3 regions of the Ornithinibacillus proteolyticus genome follow, and region 1 is predicted to be linked to each of the others. Evidence: riboswitches for the same ligand, from Rfam matches in the RefSeq annotation. Region 1 holds a riboswitch; each other region holds the start of a gene.
What was found. Region 1 has a riboswitch for cyclic di-GMP ahead of AAIB49_RS16885 (anti-repressor SinI family protein). Riboswitches for the same ligand answer to the same signal wherever they lie in the genome.

Region 1 (5,418 bases):
ATTCCCTCACGAGCATGCACTGCCTGTCAGCTATACACTTCCGCCACTACGGCGTGTTTGGGACTTTCACCCTTAAGTTCGGAGCGCTGCCAAGCGCACAAAAAGCTATTCCCTCTAAAAAGGAAATAGCTCAAATGTTAATTAATTATACGTTTATTTTGATTTAATTCTCGTTGATCATTCAATTCTTTAATTAATGTTTGAATTAATTCTTCAGAGGAACGGATTTTATTTTTTTCTGTATCATCAATTACCTTTTTCATCATATTCTTAAAAAACTCACGCTCAACCATGAAATTACCGCCTTGACTATGATTTAATATAAAAACTAGTATACCATGAAATCTATGAGATATTTACTATAATTATTAAATTTTATAGTTTTTTCCATTTTTTATACCAGATTAGTAGAATGAAGTATGCCATGCTAGCTCCGATTCCGTCAATTACTACATCTCCATAAAAAGGCGTTCTATTTGGTGTTAAACCTTGATGTAATTCATCCATAATAGCATATGCAATCGTTAATCCAAATGAGACAACTAGAATTTTATGTAAATTCCAATGTACTGTCCTTCGAAATGCTATACAAAACAGAATCATCAATAGGAAAAATGCACCGAAATGTGCTCCTTTACGAAGAAAAAATTCGATAAATCCTTCTACACCAAGTGCAGCAATGCTTACCTCTGTTTGATTATACGTAAATGAAACCCAACTAAAATACGGTTCTAAAAAAGAAAAATCAATAATGCTCGCTAGTAATGGCTTCATATCCTGTTTTTCATATGGGGTCGCAGAAGAAAAGAAAATGACAGCCATCCATACGATCGGAAGAAGCCAATAAATAGGTTTACGATTCATCATTTCACCATACTTGTCCAAAATCTTATATCCTACTATATCACAAGCAATAAAAAAACCGCAGTATAATCTACGGTTTCTAATTATTATTTTTTCGCCACTTATTAAATTCTAGGAAACTCTTAAAGTCTTCTTTCGAAACACCAGATTCCATCGCTTCTTTGACGATTTCTAGCCATTCTCCGTCTAAATCCTCCAATTCTATGGAGTCTTTCGTATTAATTAACTCATTTACAGATACACCTAGAACAGCACTAATTTTCTCGATAAATTGAATAGATGGATTGGATTGGAGGTTACGTTCGATTGAACTTAAGTACGACTTGGCAACATTTGCTTTTTCTGCTAGCTCAGATATAGACATTTTCTTTTCTTTGCGTAATTGTTTGATTTTTTCTCCGATCAATTCGACTCACCTCTTTCAAGCGAAATTATATCACAAACAGGTGAGCAGTTCTATATTAAGTACAAAAATACAACAAAAGAATTATGCATGGTGCTTTGCTTCCGCTAGAAATAGTCGTATTTCTTCTACGGTCATCCCCTGTTTTTTTGCCTCCTTAATTAACAAAATCCACTCATAGTCTAAACCGATCATTTTATTCAAATTCCCGTCCCCCATACTTATCTATGCAATCCAGCCATCCAGTATTGGACCTGTGACTTTGCGTCCCCATCTTTCAATGAGGTTGCCTTTGTATAGATGGAATTTATTTCTAAATCTATTATACTAAAGAACTAGTATTTTATGTATGTCTTGTTTTGTCAGAATGGAACTAGTTTTGTAGGAGGTTCAAACCAATCATATTACTTTTTTCGATATACTATACCCTACTCATCCGTGCTCTTTTCAATCTTCTAGAAATGATATAAAGGATTAAGCCAGCTAGAAGTAAACAGGTACCAATTAATAAATAATGAAACATATTTGTTGCTGTCTTAGGAAGTGGCGATCCTGCTGTGTTATCTCCATCATTTATTTTACCCCCCACAAGCTTTACATCTTTCTCTGTTGTGCTATTATCTTCACCATCAGAGTCCCCCGTACCAGGGGTACTATTAGCTGCCTCTGCTACAAACGACATGTTAAAAAGAACAGCTAACCCTTGAAACTCATTACCAAGATGTTCCGGAAAACGAACGGTGATGTCTATTTCTTCGTATGTGTTAGCAGCAAGAAATCTCTTCGGTAACGTTTCCAATTCTGCTAGTTTACCTTCATATAGTATCCCTTCCCCCCCTTCCATTTCGATTAGAAGTTCATTAAATAGTTTCGCTTCCCCTTCATTGCTAATGCTTATCTGATAGTGAAAATTATTTTTCCCATCATTCATAACTGTAAGTGTTCTTGGTGCCCAGTCTCCTGGTTTCATATTATTCACATTAAAAAGCATATCATTAGGTGAAAGCGAGATTGCTATTTCTGCTTTGTCATTAATTGTTGTATCGGAATCATCGGCCATCGTTAATAAAGGATTATGTAGCATAATAAACCCGATAACGAATGCCAAGCTAATCAACATTACCCGCTTCAATTCATCGCCCCCTTAAGGCAAAACTATCAAAATTATATTAAGATGCCGTACTATTTTCCTGTATTTGTTTAGCTAGTTTTTTATTCGTAGCCTCTAATTCTCGAACTGCTTGCCAAATAGTGAAACCGGCATAGACGATTAGGATGAATCCTGGTATTAATAGTAAAAATGCTCCATTTTGGGATTGTGCAAGGTTAACAACATATCCTAGATAAGGAATAGTGAAGCCTGTATACTGGGCAACGACATTTTCAGAAAGTACTAAGCTACTATCTGGGGAAGCATTATTATCTCCCTTCGTTCGATACATAACATGTTCTCCACTATTTACTACCTCTATGACCCTATGGGTAATTAACTTTCCATCTTCTTCCACGAATGTGATAACATCCCCCGATTGAAAACGAGTCATGTCTCCACCAGGCTCCACTGCGATAATAGAACCGGTATTGAATTCTGGCTCCATTGATCCTGATAATACCGTTTTTAATTGATAGCCTAGAATTTCTGGTTCTCCCCCTGAAGCTTTCGTTGCAACAACCGTAAACGCTAAAAAGATTAGTACAGCCATCATGGCATACGTAAGCAAATTTCCAGTCCATTTTGCGACCTTTTTTAAATTCATTTAATTTTCTCCTTCCTCAGATGAATTCACAGTGTCTTCTTCCATCGGTTCACTCTCTGATTGAACCGATTCATTTTCTTCAACTGGTTTTTCCTCTACTTCTTTTATTTCATTAGCATTATCTTTTTTCGTGCTAGACTTATTTTCATCTTCATTCTCTTCTTCTGGTTGTGTGACGGTTTGCTCTTCTACTATTTCTTCCTCTTTAGGTTCATTTTCACTCACTTCTTCCTCATTGATAGCAGCATCTTCTTCCTGTTTTTTATCTTGTGGCGGGCATTGTACCTTTACTTTATTGCTCCATATTTCCGTTCTATTCTCTTCATTTTCATGAAAGCCTGGTAGCTGATACGCCATAAATTGATACCAACCTTCTTCTGTTGCAGTATATGTAAGGCTTATTTCTTGACCAGCATTTAATGGTTGGATCAATCCATTTGCAATTTCTTTGCCCAGTTTCTCAGGGTTACCTTTTTGTTCAGAATAAAATACTTTGTATTCGGTTGGACCCGCCATGTCACCGTCTCCAATATTCTTGATCTGGACTTGGATTTCAACTGGTGGACAGCTATGTATAACATCTGTTGCATTATCCAGGAATGCTAACTCACTTCCATCCCACCAGTTACTTGCTGTAGAAATGGTAGTCGTCACCTTAGGACTTGTATAGCTAAAATGAGCCGTAGTAGTTGAGGTAACGAGCGATAATGATGCGATAGAAGCATATAGGATAGCTAATAATTGCATGAGAATGATTAATTTTTTATGTTTTTTCCGATACTTAGCTACTCGTGACTGTCTCATATTCTTCCCCCTATCTCCCCTTTATTAACTATCATCGTTATTCCAAAACTTCGATTAACCAGGATAGTTAATAAATAAGGAATGAGGCTGGGACAAAACTATTTCTAACATAGAAAAAACGGAACATGAAAGTTAGCGCATCATACCCGCCCCGGAAATATACTTGCGGTTACTTCCAGTATATTTCCGGGGCTAATGTGGTGGTAGTTCGTTTTTTATTACCTATATTTTCGTTATGCCCCAGCCTCTTGTTTATCAAAAAATTACTTTTCTTCTCCGTCAGTTTGGAAACCTTCGAATGTCCAAGTAAGCTCTAAATCTAGATTTTGTAGTTCATTTTGTGCTACACCAGTATCATTGAAACGGAATTGAACATCAAAGTTAGCTTTATCGCCAGCTCCAATACCATATACTTCTTCTGATACATCTTCAAATACTGGATCAACAGTTATCCATTTGCCAAATACTGGCCAAACAATCCATTCCCAGTATCTATACCCTTCTTCAACCATAATGTTTTCAAGATTTACTTTTGTTGCTAAATCTTCTGGTGTTAAATCACGAAGGTCTTTTAAACTTACTTCAAACAACACTTCATAATCTGCATTCCCAGAAGTATTCTTTAAGAATTGCACATAAAGTTGTTCTGCATATGCATCTGCTAATTCATTACTAACAGCCTCACCATTTCTTGTAACCGCATAATCTGTTTTTAAGTCAACATACTTAATATCAAGCGTTCCATTGTTTTGTAATTCAAACGATCTTGGCATCCAGTCTCCAGGCTTAAGATTATTCATTTCTACTTGTACAGTTGGATCAACATCAAGTTGAATTGTACCGGAAGCAAACGTGTTCGTTTGTGTAGCAGTATCACTAAAGTATGCAAACGTACCCCCACCAATTAATGCAATACCTAAAGCAGCTGATGTAATGCCCATACCTAACTTTTTCTTCATACTCATTCTCGTTCATCTCCCTAATTTAAATTCTAATTACAGAACAATTCACCTTTAAATCTGCGCAAATTTAAAAGTGTCGGGAAAGAGTTTGGTAATCGTTCTCTTTCCATATGTATTTAACCAGTTAAACACTATCGTTCTTCAATAAGACTCATTTCGTTCCTAATAAAGAACAATCTAATTGGAGTATAGGATAATTTACTTAGAAATGAAAACCTCAAATTCCGGCAAATATTCACTATAAAGAACGTTTTTATTGGATTATCTTTATATTTCTTTAGATTACTTATATTTTTGTACTTATTAACGTATTTATATTCTTTATAAAGAACAAATTCATTTTATATACTTCTATGCATGTCTATTCTTATCATATATTTATTATGATAACGATAATATAAATAAGTTTTCTTAGAATAACATACTAACTTGAAACCCAATTGAAAAGTAAATATTGCTCCTAATTACTGCTAATCGTTCTGTTACTTTTTGGAGGAACTAAATCACTATACGATTAACACTATTCTATTAGTCAAAAATAATGAGTAATAAATCCTATTTTGCAATAGACTAAAATGACAGGATTCGATATAATATTTCCAATAGTTAACAATTAAGGAGAATGACA
Region 2 (5,418 bases), on a different contig from region 1:
ATAGTTATGCAAAAATACCAGGTCCTTTACTAGGAAGAATGTACGTATATCTCCAAATTGGGGGTATACGTACTATCCTTTATGATTCAGGTTTTCTAAGATAAGCCGCTTGTACCAGCCTCTTATCACATTTTCACTCAATTACGCCAATATAAACTAGAATAAGGAGTGTTATGGATGGCATTGTTAGAATTAAAGGAATTAAACAAATCCTATAATTCAGAAGTTCAAGTATTAAAGAATGTGGAGTTTACAGTTAATACAGGAGAATTTGTTTCGATTATTGGTCCTTCTGGAGCAGGTAAATCGACACTATTACGTTGTATCAATCGAATGGTTGACATTAATCCAGGAAGTGTATTTTTTGATGGTCAAGATGTCGGAGCGCAAAGTAAGAAGGAATTGCGTAAATTACGTACGAACATTGGAATGATTTTTCAGCATTATAACTTAGTTCCGAGATTAACGGTAATTGAAAATGTGCTACATGGACGATTTGGTTACAAGTCTACTTTACAAGGTATACTTGGGCGCTTTACTGAGCAAGAGAAGCAAAATGCGTTTGACCTATTAGAGAAATTAGGTATAGCAGAACATGCTTATAAGCGGTGTGATCAATTAAGTGGTGGGCAGCAGCAACGAGTTGGTATTTGTCGTGCACTTATTCAAGAACCGAAGCTGATTCTTTGTGATGAACCAATTGCCTCACTGGATCCTAACTCTTCAAAAATCATTATGGATCATTTAAAGAAAATTTCGGAGGAGCTTGGTATTACTTGTATTGTCAATCTGCATCAGGTAGAAGTTGCTAAAGACTATGCAAGCCGAATTATTGGTTTGAAGCAAGGTGAAGTAGTATTTGACGGGCCAAGTCCTTTACTTTCAACAGATAAAATAGAACATATATATGAAATGGAATCAAAAGAATTAATCACCGTATAAGGGGAATAGCAATGGATGTAAAAATTTTACGTAAGAAAAAGATGCAGTTAACCTTAATGTTTATCATTATTATTGTCATCACCTATCTGTCCTCAAGCATAACAGATTTTAACTTTATAGAAAGCATCGCTACCATTCCTGCTGCTTTCACTTGGATATTTTCCAATTTAATGATTACGCAAGATTCTTTTGAGAGGCTACCAAATATATTAGTGAAGCTGAATGAGACGATTTTCATGTCTATTGCCGCAACGACAATTGCAGCATTCTTTTCCATATTCTTAGCTTTACTAGGTTCAAAAACAACGAAAACAAATAATATATTCAGTATGCTTGCGAGATTCATTGCATCGCTATCTCGTAATATACCTGTTGTAGCATGGTCTTTAATTCTCTTGATTTCATTTGGACAGAATTCATTGACTGGTTTTCTAGCATTATTTGTTGGAACTCTAGGGTTTTTAACGAGAGCATTTATTGAATCGATTGATGAAACTAATCAGAGCTCTGTAGAAGCATTGACGGCTACTGGGGCAACCTATTTCCAAATCGTTAGTAAAGCCGTCCTACCACAAAGCATTCCACAAATGCTTAGCTGGATATTGTTTATGATTAAGACGAATATACGTAGTGCTACACTAGTTGGAATACTAACTGGAACAGGGATTGGCTACCTGTTTGATTTATATTATAAGAATATGAACTATCCAGTAGTTGCCTTAATTACTGCTACTATCGTTATTTCAGTTATTGTAATTGAATTGATATCTAACCAAATACGGAAGGTGATCTTATAATGGAAGTAGGTTTGAAACCTTCTACTATAAAACGAACAAAAAGCGGAAAAATTGATATTAAATCCGGAAACAAGATAGATTTAGTTATCAAATGGACCATTTGGATACTGACTATATTAACTATTCTAGCATTTTTCTTTTTTAACTATATGGGCTTGCAGATAGAAAGAGCCGTAACGGAAACCTTACATAATCTTAGGGTAATGTTCTTTGAACCTACATTAAATCATTTTAGTTGGGGAGAAGCCTTCTATCAAGTTGGTGTAACATTAGGTTTAGGGATATTAGCTACAATTTTAGGCGCAATTATTGCTTTCTTTTTAGCTTTAATGGCAGCAGAAAATCTATCCAAACCTTGGTTGTCTAAAACAGTGAGAATTTTAGTAGCGTTTATTCGCGCAGTACCAACTGTTCTCTGGGTGCTAATATTTGCTATTGCAGCAGGACTTGGTAGTGAAGCAGCAGTTCTGGGGATGTTATTCCACTCTGTGGCGTACCTAGTGAAAGCATTCTCTGAAGCATTTGAAGAGATAGATCCTGGTATTTTAGAAGCATTAAAAGCAACAGGTTCTAATTGGTGGCATACGATCATGCACGGGATTATTCCATCTACCTTTACCTATTTACTATCTTGGACATTTTTACGTTTTGAAATTAACTTCTCCGTTGCAGTTGCCATGGGAGCAGCAGCTGGAGCAGGCGGTATAGGCTTTGAACTTTTCATGGCATCCGGCTTCTATTATGACCTTAGAGAAGTAGGTTTAATCACATATCTTATTCTAATCATTGCCATTATACTAGAATTTATCTCCACTCGCTTGAAGGACCGATATTTTCCTTCAACAGTGAAAAACTAATTAATCCTATAGCCGAATACGATTATAGAATCCTAAAACCTTTGTATAAAGGAATAATATCCTTTATACAAAGGTTTTTATATTAGTAGAAGGAATAAAAGTGTGATTATTCAGGGTATAAAGAACTAGTTGTTTTGCGCAATGAAGACGGAATACAGGAACACGCAAATATAAAAACTAGTAAACGAAAGCGGTCATCTTCTAACGATGTTCATCGATAATTTTGCATAAAACCTTGCCAAGAAAATAGGGGAAATACGTTTAATCGATACCATTTCCGGGTATAAAGTACTAGTTGATGTTTTAGAAATTATAATATTGTAAAACAATTCATGAATATATTGTCAAATTATTGAATTTTTGTAGAATTGGTGTAGAATAGGTAATAAGTAATAGTAATTAAATACCAGATGTGTTGAAAAAGGCAAACTATTCGAAAGAGTAGGACGCAAAGCAAAGGGTCTAATGTTGAAAGACGATGATCGCCTGGCTACCAAAACAGTTTTTGGCTATTCACATATTTGAATAGCTTTTTCTTATGGTATGCAATGAATCATCGTAGTGAAGGAAGCTCCCAATATGTATACACTTATACGATATCAAAAACTACAATTGTCAAACCTTAATACAGGTATGATATTTCAAGTGGAGTGAAGGATATGGAAATCATCAACAATAGATATAGGTTAAAAGAACTTATTAAACAAGAGAAGCATGTCATGGTTTATTCAGCATATGATATGCGCAAAGAAAACAAAGTTATTCTGTTAAGCTTATTAAATAATGAATATTTACCAAAGCCTCTGATCGACTTTTATATCACTCGTTTCCTGGATATTAAACGTATAACGAGTAAAGCAATTATCCGAAATTATAGCTTTAATAAGGTCTTCTATATTGATAACAAACGACAGGTAGACTCGCAATACTTTTTTACTTCGGATTATATTCCGAGAACAGGAGACTTGTTCCAGGCAACAAAAAACATGACATTTGATGAGATTATGGATTGTTTTGTAGAGATATGCTCAGCAGTATACTCCCTCCATTTAAAGGGGTTTGTTTATGGTGCATTAAACCCCTATACTATTCGAGTATTGAAGGGGGAAGGACACTCTCAAGTGCTACTAACGGATATCGCTACCATACATATGGAACAATTAACCCATGCAGAACGAATAGAATACCCGGTATATCAATCACCAAAGGTCTTAGCAGGAGTGCCAGAAGATGCGGAATCAGATAGGTATGCTTTAGGTGTTATTCTACTCGCACTCATAACGAAAACACCTACTATAGAAGAACCTAAAAAACAGTTCACCCCGCTGCTTGAGAACTCGAATGACAAACGAGTGAAACAACTTATTCCTGTTGTGAAAAAACTATTAAATACCGAAAATGAAAATACTTATACCAACCTCTATGAAGTAATCGTAGATATAAATACAGTACTGGGTACGAACTACTCGATTATAAAGAAAGAAGAAATATATGGGTTAAATCTTTATACTAAGCTTGTTGGTAGAGAAAATGAAATGAAGACTGTCATGAGAGCGTATGAAAAGATGATTGCCTATCAGCCGGGGAAACGGATCTTTTTCGTTCAAGGTGTCAATGGTGTAGGGAAAACTCGTTTTCTACGAGAAGCTACCTTTTTACTTGGGCTAAGCAAAGCAAGTGTTTATGCGAGCTATAGCTTGAGTCATACATCCACAGATAGTAAGGAAATGTGGATTGATATTTTACGAAAATTAATCATGGAGACAGATAATACCATAGTAGAGAAATATAATACTGAATTAATTAAGTATTTCCCAGAACTTATGGATCAGAATTATAACGATTCGCTTAACTATGCTAATGAACATCATACAAAGTATCGACTTCTAAATCGCATTGCAGGTTTTATCAATGAAAGTATCCAAAATCGGCCAACGGTAATGATTATCGATAATATTCATCTCGCAGATGAATTTACAATTGATACGTTTAACTATTTATGTACAGAAGTATTAGAGAATACGAATTTGACTTTAGTTTTTTCATGTGAGGATCGAGCGGTTTCACCGAATTCAGTCGCTTCTGAATTTATCTATATGATGAAAAGGCGCCCTGATACAGAAACCATTCGGATGGAGCAATTAGATGAACAACAAACAGGAGAAATGATTCAAAGCATTCTATCCATTTCCTTTACACCTAAAAAACTCTCAAGCAGAATTTATAGTCAGTCCTATGGTAATCCGTTATTTATAAAGGAAATTATAAAAGACTTGTATAGCCGTCGAATTCTTTATGTAAGTGAAGAAACTGGAAGATGGCAAATTGATTTACCAGAGGAATCAGAGGACTATAATCTCTTAGATTTGCCAAATAATATTGAGCATGCATTAGTCAACCAATTGAAGGATCTTGATCCGGAAAAAATGGATATTCTAACAAGTATCTCCATATTTTCTAAGCCAATTGCCACACACATAATAGAGAAGCTCTTACCAAATACACTGATGGTGGATGAACAATTAGAGGAATTGGTGAATAAGGGAATCTTGCAGCGGCTAATTGATGATAGCTCTTACTTATATGATTTTCGCAGCAAGATATTGAAGAACGTTGTGTACGATAGAATTTCCCAGCAAGAGAGGATATCGAAGCATCAGCTAGCAGCAACTAGTTTAGCAGAATTGAACGGAATGGATTTGGAGAAGAACCTCGATGAAATTATTTTCCATTTTTCAAATGCTAGAAATAAGGAAAAAGCAAGAATCTATTACCTTGAAAAAGCTAAGTTGATGAAGGGTAGATGGAATACGAAAGGGCAA
Region 3 (5,418 bases), on a different contig from region 1:
CCAAGACCAGAACGTTGTTCAGAAACAGATTTGATAGCAGCATCAATTTTACCTACAGCAGCATCAAAATGTGAGCTTTCTGTAAAGCTAGATACATCAATATCTTTTACTTCTAATGCTTCAGCACCCATATCATTAATGTTTACAACAAGGTTTTGGTTTTGATTAGCACCGATTTGGAATACTAATTCGCTTTCACCTGCAGCAAAAGATCCATCTAGTAAGCCTTTACCGTTAAACTGAGTACGCTCAGCAATTCCATCAATTTCTTCAATAAGTGCAGTGATTTCATCTTGGATTGCAGATAAATCATCACTTTCTTGAGTTCCAAGGTTACCCGCTTGTACAGTTAACTCACGCATACGTTGTAAAATTGAATGAGTTTCAGTTAAAGCACCTTCAGCAGTTTGGATTAAAGAAATACCATCTTGAGCATTCTTAGATGCCATTTCTAAACCGCGAATTTGTCCACGCATTTTTTCAGAGATTGCTAGACCTGCAGCATCATCTCCAGCACGGTTGATACGAAGACCAGAAGATAGTTTTTCTAAAGAGTTTTGAGTAGCTCCTGTGTTTACACCTAATTGACGGTGTGCGTTTAATGCAGAAATATTGTGATTGATAATCATGTTTACATACCTCCATGTATTTTGTTTTTTTCGCGAGTCACATCCATATGTCTCGCATCTATAACAACTCGTATTAGAGTTATTAACTAAGTGAAGTAAAATGTTTGGCCAAAACATTTACCACATCATCATGATGTTGTACCTATTATATCGGCATGAAAAATAGATGTTTAATCTTTTTTATAAAAAAATTATTCTTTTTTGTAGAAATTTCTTTTCCCACTATTCCAAACAACAAAAAAGCCCATGGTACTATACCATAGACTCCCCACAACCTCTACTAGAAACTAACTTCTTTCGCTTCTCCACCATCATCTTCTCTAGTATTTGGTGTAACAATTCGCGGTCTTCCTCGTACGAATTTGTAAATACTGCGCTATATCCAAATCGATCACTTTCCTGATACACTTCCTTCCGAACGATTCTCCCCTTCAAAATAAACACCGTATCCTTTAGGGAAAAACGAATCTTTATGGTCATGTCATCGATTATCGGATATTCAACACCACACACAAACGTTACACCGTCAAGACTGACATTTTTTAAGACCCCTTGTATGAAATTCGGATTCAATTTCTCATTATCTACATCGAGAAATTCAACAAAACAGGTGATCCCCTCTACACTTACCTGGGCATTTCCGCTTAGCGTTACACTAGTAAAAATAGGATGGTTCTCCACTTCGTTCCTATCTAAAGTAGTGTCATCTTTATCCTGCTGCTTTTTCATTACCTGTTTAATAAGAAAGAATAATAGCAATATGAATAGAAAAGCAACAACTAGAATAAAAATCCAAACTTTATCATCCATTTCAAACACCTCCTTATTTAAGTAAGTAGGTTTTCGAAAATACCTAGGTCCACTATCACATTAGAGAAACGCTCATTTGGTTGTCCTTTAACGAATGTATTCGTTTTTCTAAGTTGGCGGGAAAGCAGTTTATTTTTCCCATCTGCTAATAAAAAGGAGAACCAAAGAAAAGGTCCTCCTATCATACTCTAGTCCCAGTTTCCTTCGGTAGCTAGGCTGCCATAACAATAGTGCTTTAGGCCCTCGGCTTTGCGTCCTTCCCTTTCGGATAAGTTTGCCTTTTTCGTAAAACCTCTATAGTTGGTCCTATTATACTAGAAGACTTTCCAAAATTCGACATTTTTTAATTGAATAGTACAATACACCTATCTCATTACAAACAATTAATCCAAAAGACCTATCAAAACTAAATAAAAAAAGCGTGCCGAAGCACACTTTTCTCAATCCCTATCTTATACTAAAAACTTCCGATCCTTCCGATTGGTAAATCGCATAAAGATCAACAAGGATAACAGCACTAAAATCATTAATAATAAAGAAAGTGCTGCCCCAAGCTGCCAGTTCATTTCCACTAAGAATGCATCACGAATAACATTTCCAACCATTAATAGCTTGCCACCAGTAAATAAGTCGGTAACAACGAACACACTAATTGCTGGTACAAATGTGATAATAAATCCAGCCAAAATACCTGGGAATGTTAATGGTAGTGTAACATTTAAGAATGTTTTTACCGGTCCTGCCCCTAAATCCTCCGATGCCTCCAAGTATGTTTTATCTAACTGCTCGATGGAGGAGTATATCGGTAAGATCATAAATGGAAGGAATCCGTAAACTAATCCGAGAATGACGCCACCTGGTGAATACATTAGTGCAAGCGGCTCCTTAATAAACCCTAAATCCATTAACACATTATTAATGACACCTTGATTGTTCATTAAAATAATCCATGCATACAAACGAATCAATAAATTGGTCCAAAACGGTACCATGACAAGCAGCAGCAATAGATTTTTCCACTTACCAGCATTAGCAATAAAATAGGCAAATGGGTAAGCAATGAATAAACAAACGATTGTTGCTATCAGTGCCCACCATACCGATTGCCAAATTACTTTTGCATAAAGTGAGCTAAAAGCAGAAGAATAGGCTTTGAAGCTAAATTCATAAATAATTGCACCAAAATCACCATTTGTCGTGAAGCTGATCACCGCAATAAAAATGACTGGGATAACTAAAAATAAGGTTAGCCAAAATAAGCTAGGGGATAACAATAAATAAGCCTTTTTAAAATTTCTAATCATTTCTCATATCCCCTTTCTTTCGCATATTTAGGCCAACAATGGTGACCACGATGAACATGATTACGATAATAATCGTAGAAAGTACGTTTACTTCAGGTGATACACCTAATCGAACCATCGAATAGACGAGTACTGGTAATGTATTATCGCCTGGTCCTAGTGTAAAGAACGAAATAACAAATTCATCCAACGAAATCGTAAAAGCTAGCAATCCGCCAGCTAAGATACCCGGAAAGATTAATGGAAAAGTAACCTTCCAAAAGGTTTGCCACTCATTAGCCCCTAGGTCTTTTGCCGCTTCCTCCAATGAACTATCAAAGGATGATAGTCTTGCTAGAACAACAAGCATGACATACGAAATCGTGATGGCGACATGTCCTGGTATCGCTGTATTTAAGCCTAACGAGACATTTAGAATCCCATAAATGGCAAGTAAAGCAACCGCAACGACAATATCCGGAATGACGACTGGAATATAGAATAGAAACTCAACAGCCTTTTTCCCAATAAATGTATAACGATAGAGCGCTAATGCTGCTAGCGTCCCTAAAATGGTTGCGATGACAGTTGAAATTACTGCTAGATATAGACTATTCATTGTTGCATTAATCAACTGGTGATTTTGAAAGATAGAGCTATACCAATCTAACGTAAATCCTGTCCAAACTGTTCCTAATTTAGAATCATTAAATGAATAGATGATAACGAACATAATGGGAATATAAAAGAATAAAAAGACGAGTAGGGAAAACGAAAATAATAGTTTCTTCGTTCTAGGTCTCACATTTTCCACCTACCTTCCAAAGAGATAAAACACGATAAATGTGTATGTTTCTGGCGCCTAAAAACTAGACATAGGATAAGAGGTTGTCTATAAGGGGATAGTCCCTCATCATGTTATGAGGGACCCTCAAGCCTTTTGACAGCCTCTTTATTTACTTCATTATTCAACCTTTGCTTCTTGGAATAATCGGTTCATATATTGCGTCCGTTCTGAATCTAGTGGTATATTCCACTCCGTACGCTCAATTACTTCATCAGGGAAGTTTAAGCCAGGGCTATTTTTAATTTCATCTGGTAATATCTCAACAGCCGCTTCATTTGGATTTCCATAAGGAATAAATTCAGATAGTTTAACACTTACCTCTGGACGAAGTAGGTAGTCAATAAATACCTCAGCCGTATATTTGTTTTTCGATGTTTTTGGAATTACCATTGCATCTAACCAAACAACGCCGCCTTCTTCCGGAAGAACAAAGTCAATGTCTTCATTTTTCAACCATGCTGTAGCAGCTGATCCGGAATAACCATGACCAATCCATGCTTCTTCTCTAACAAATCGGCTGGATGGTGCAGCATCAAATGCTAATACATTCGGCATAATTTCTTTTACTCTTTCGAAGCCTTCCTCTAATTGTGCTTCTGTTGGATCATTCATGTCATTACCCAATAATTGTTGTGCCATGTTAGAAACTTCTTTGGATTCTTCTAGTAGTACTAATTTCCCTGCATATTCTGGGTTCCATAAATCCTCCCAGCTAGTAGGGGCTTCTTTAATATATTTCTTGTTATATATAATTCCGTCGTATCCATACATAAATGGAACGGAGTATTTATTCTCAGCATCAAACGGCATGTTTCGCCATGCATTTGCGATATTCTCATAATTTGGTATGTTATCGAAATTTATTTCTAGCAATAAGTCATTATCTACCATTTGATTCACATAATAATCGGAAGGAAATACTAGGTCATAAGCAACCGTACCGCTTTGTACTTTTGTCAGCATTTCATGGTTTGAATTGTAAGTAGAATATACAACATCTACACCATACTCTTCTTCAAAACCATCAATTACTTCTTGTGGAATGTATTCACTCCAGTTAAATACGATAAGTTCATCACTTAATTCCTGCTCTCCACCAGCATTATCCGAATCACCATTAGATCCACAAGCTGCTAGAAATAATACAATCAACAAACTAAATAGTGCAAATACAAAAGACTTTTTCAATCTTTCCCATCTCCAATCTCTACATTTTAATTTATGTTATTTTTTTAGAACAACCGAATTATTAGGACTCCAGCTGACATAGATATCATTAGTATTGGTTAATTCAGCCATATTATCATGGGATTCATTAACCGTCAGATCCTTACCGTTTGGCATGGTTACTACGATTTTCGTCACAGAGCCAACATAGATTTTTTCCTTGAACGTACCTTTTACATTATTCAATCCTTCAATCGGTGTACTGCTAATCTTTAATTTTTCAGGACGTACCGAAATAATGACTTCCTCATCCTTCGTCACATGAGCAGTATTCGGAATTGCAATCGGTTGATTGGCGTATTCCATCTCCGCCATGTCACCATTAATTCCACGAACAGTACCTTCGATAATATTAGTTTGACCAATAAAATCTGCCACAAAACGTGTTTGTGGTCTTTCGTATATTTCATATGGCAGACCAATCTGCTCGATTTTCCCTTTATTCATAACCACGATGCGGTCAGACATGGTTAATGCTTCCTCTTGATCGTGGGTTACATAAATAAACGTAATGTTTAATGTTTGTTGGAGATGCTTTAATTCTAGCTGCATTTGTTTTCGTAGCTTTAAATCTAGCGCTCCAAGCGGTTCATCTAATAAAAGTACCTTTGGATTGTTCACA

Region 2: another riboswitch for cyclic di-GMP. It lies ahead of AAIB49_RS14165 (diguanylate cyclase); the one in region 1 lies ahead of AAIB49_RS16885 (anti-repressor SinI family protein).
Region 3: another riboswitch for cyclic di-GMP. It lies ahead of AAIB49_RS09305 (PilZ domain-containing protein); the one in region 1 lies ahead of AAIB49_RS16885 (anti-repressor SinI family protein).

The regions. Positions count from the first base shown of each region.
Region 1 is NZ_JBCPXV010000050.1:15,407-20,824, reverse strand. It holds gene AAIB49_RS16900 (hypothetical protein) at 138-293, opposite strand; gene AAIB49_RS16895 (VanZ family protein) at 376-885, opposite strand; gene AAIB49_RS16890 (helix-turn-helix domain-containing protein) at 944-1,270, opposite strand; gene AAIB49_RS16885 (anti-repressor SinI family protein) at 1,352-1,462, opposite strand; cyclic di-GMP riboswitch class I at 1,493-1,568, opposite strand; gene AAIB49_RS16880 (LPXTG cell wall anchor domain-containing protein) at 1,689-2,399, opposite strand; gene sipW (signal peptidase I SipW) at 2,437-3,024, opposite strand; gene tapA (amyloid fiber anchoring/assembly protein TapA) at 3,025-3,828, opposite strand; gene AAIB49_RS16865 (TasA family protein) at 4,092-4,793, opposite strand.
Region 2 is NZ_JBCPXV010000032.1:4,038-9,455, forward strand. It holds gene phnC (phosphonate ABC transporter ATP-binding protein) at 178-942, shown strand; gene phnE (phosphonate ABC transporter, permease protein PhnE) at 954-1,739, shown strand; gene AAIB49_RS14160 (ABC transporter permease subunit) at 1,739-2,596, shown strand; cyclic di-GMP riboswitch class I at 3,010-3,094, shown strand; gene AAIB49_RS14165 (diguanylate cyclase) at 3,256-5,418, shown strand, end outside.
Region 3 is NZ_JBCPXV010000015.1:72,577-77,994, reverse strand. It holds gene hag (flagellin Hag) at 1-629, opposite strand, end outside; gene AAIB49_RS09305 (PilZ domain-containing protein) at 882-1,439, opposite strand; cyclic di-GMP riboswitch class I at 1,643-1,728, opposite strand; gene AAIB49_RS09300 (ABC transporter permease) at 1,892-2,743, opposite strand; gene AAIB49_RS09295 (ABC transporter permease subunit) at 2,736-3,527, opposite strand; gene AAIB49_RS09290 (ABC transporter substrate-binding protein) at 3,687-4,757, opposite strand; gene AAIB49_RS09285 (ABC transporter ATP-binding protein) at 4,794-5,418, opposite strand, start outside.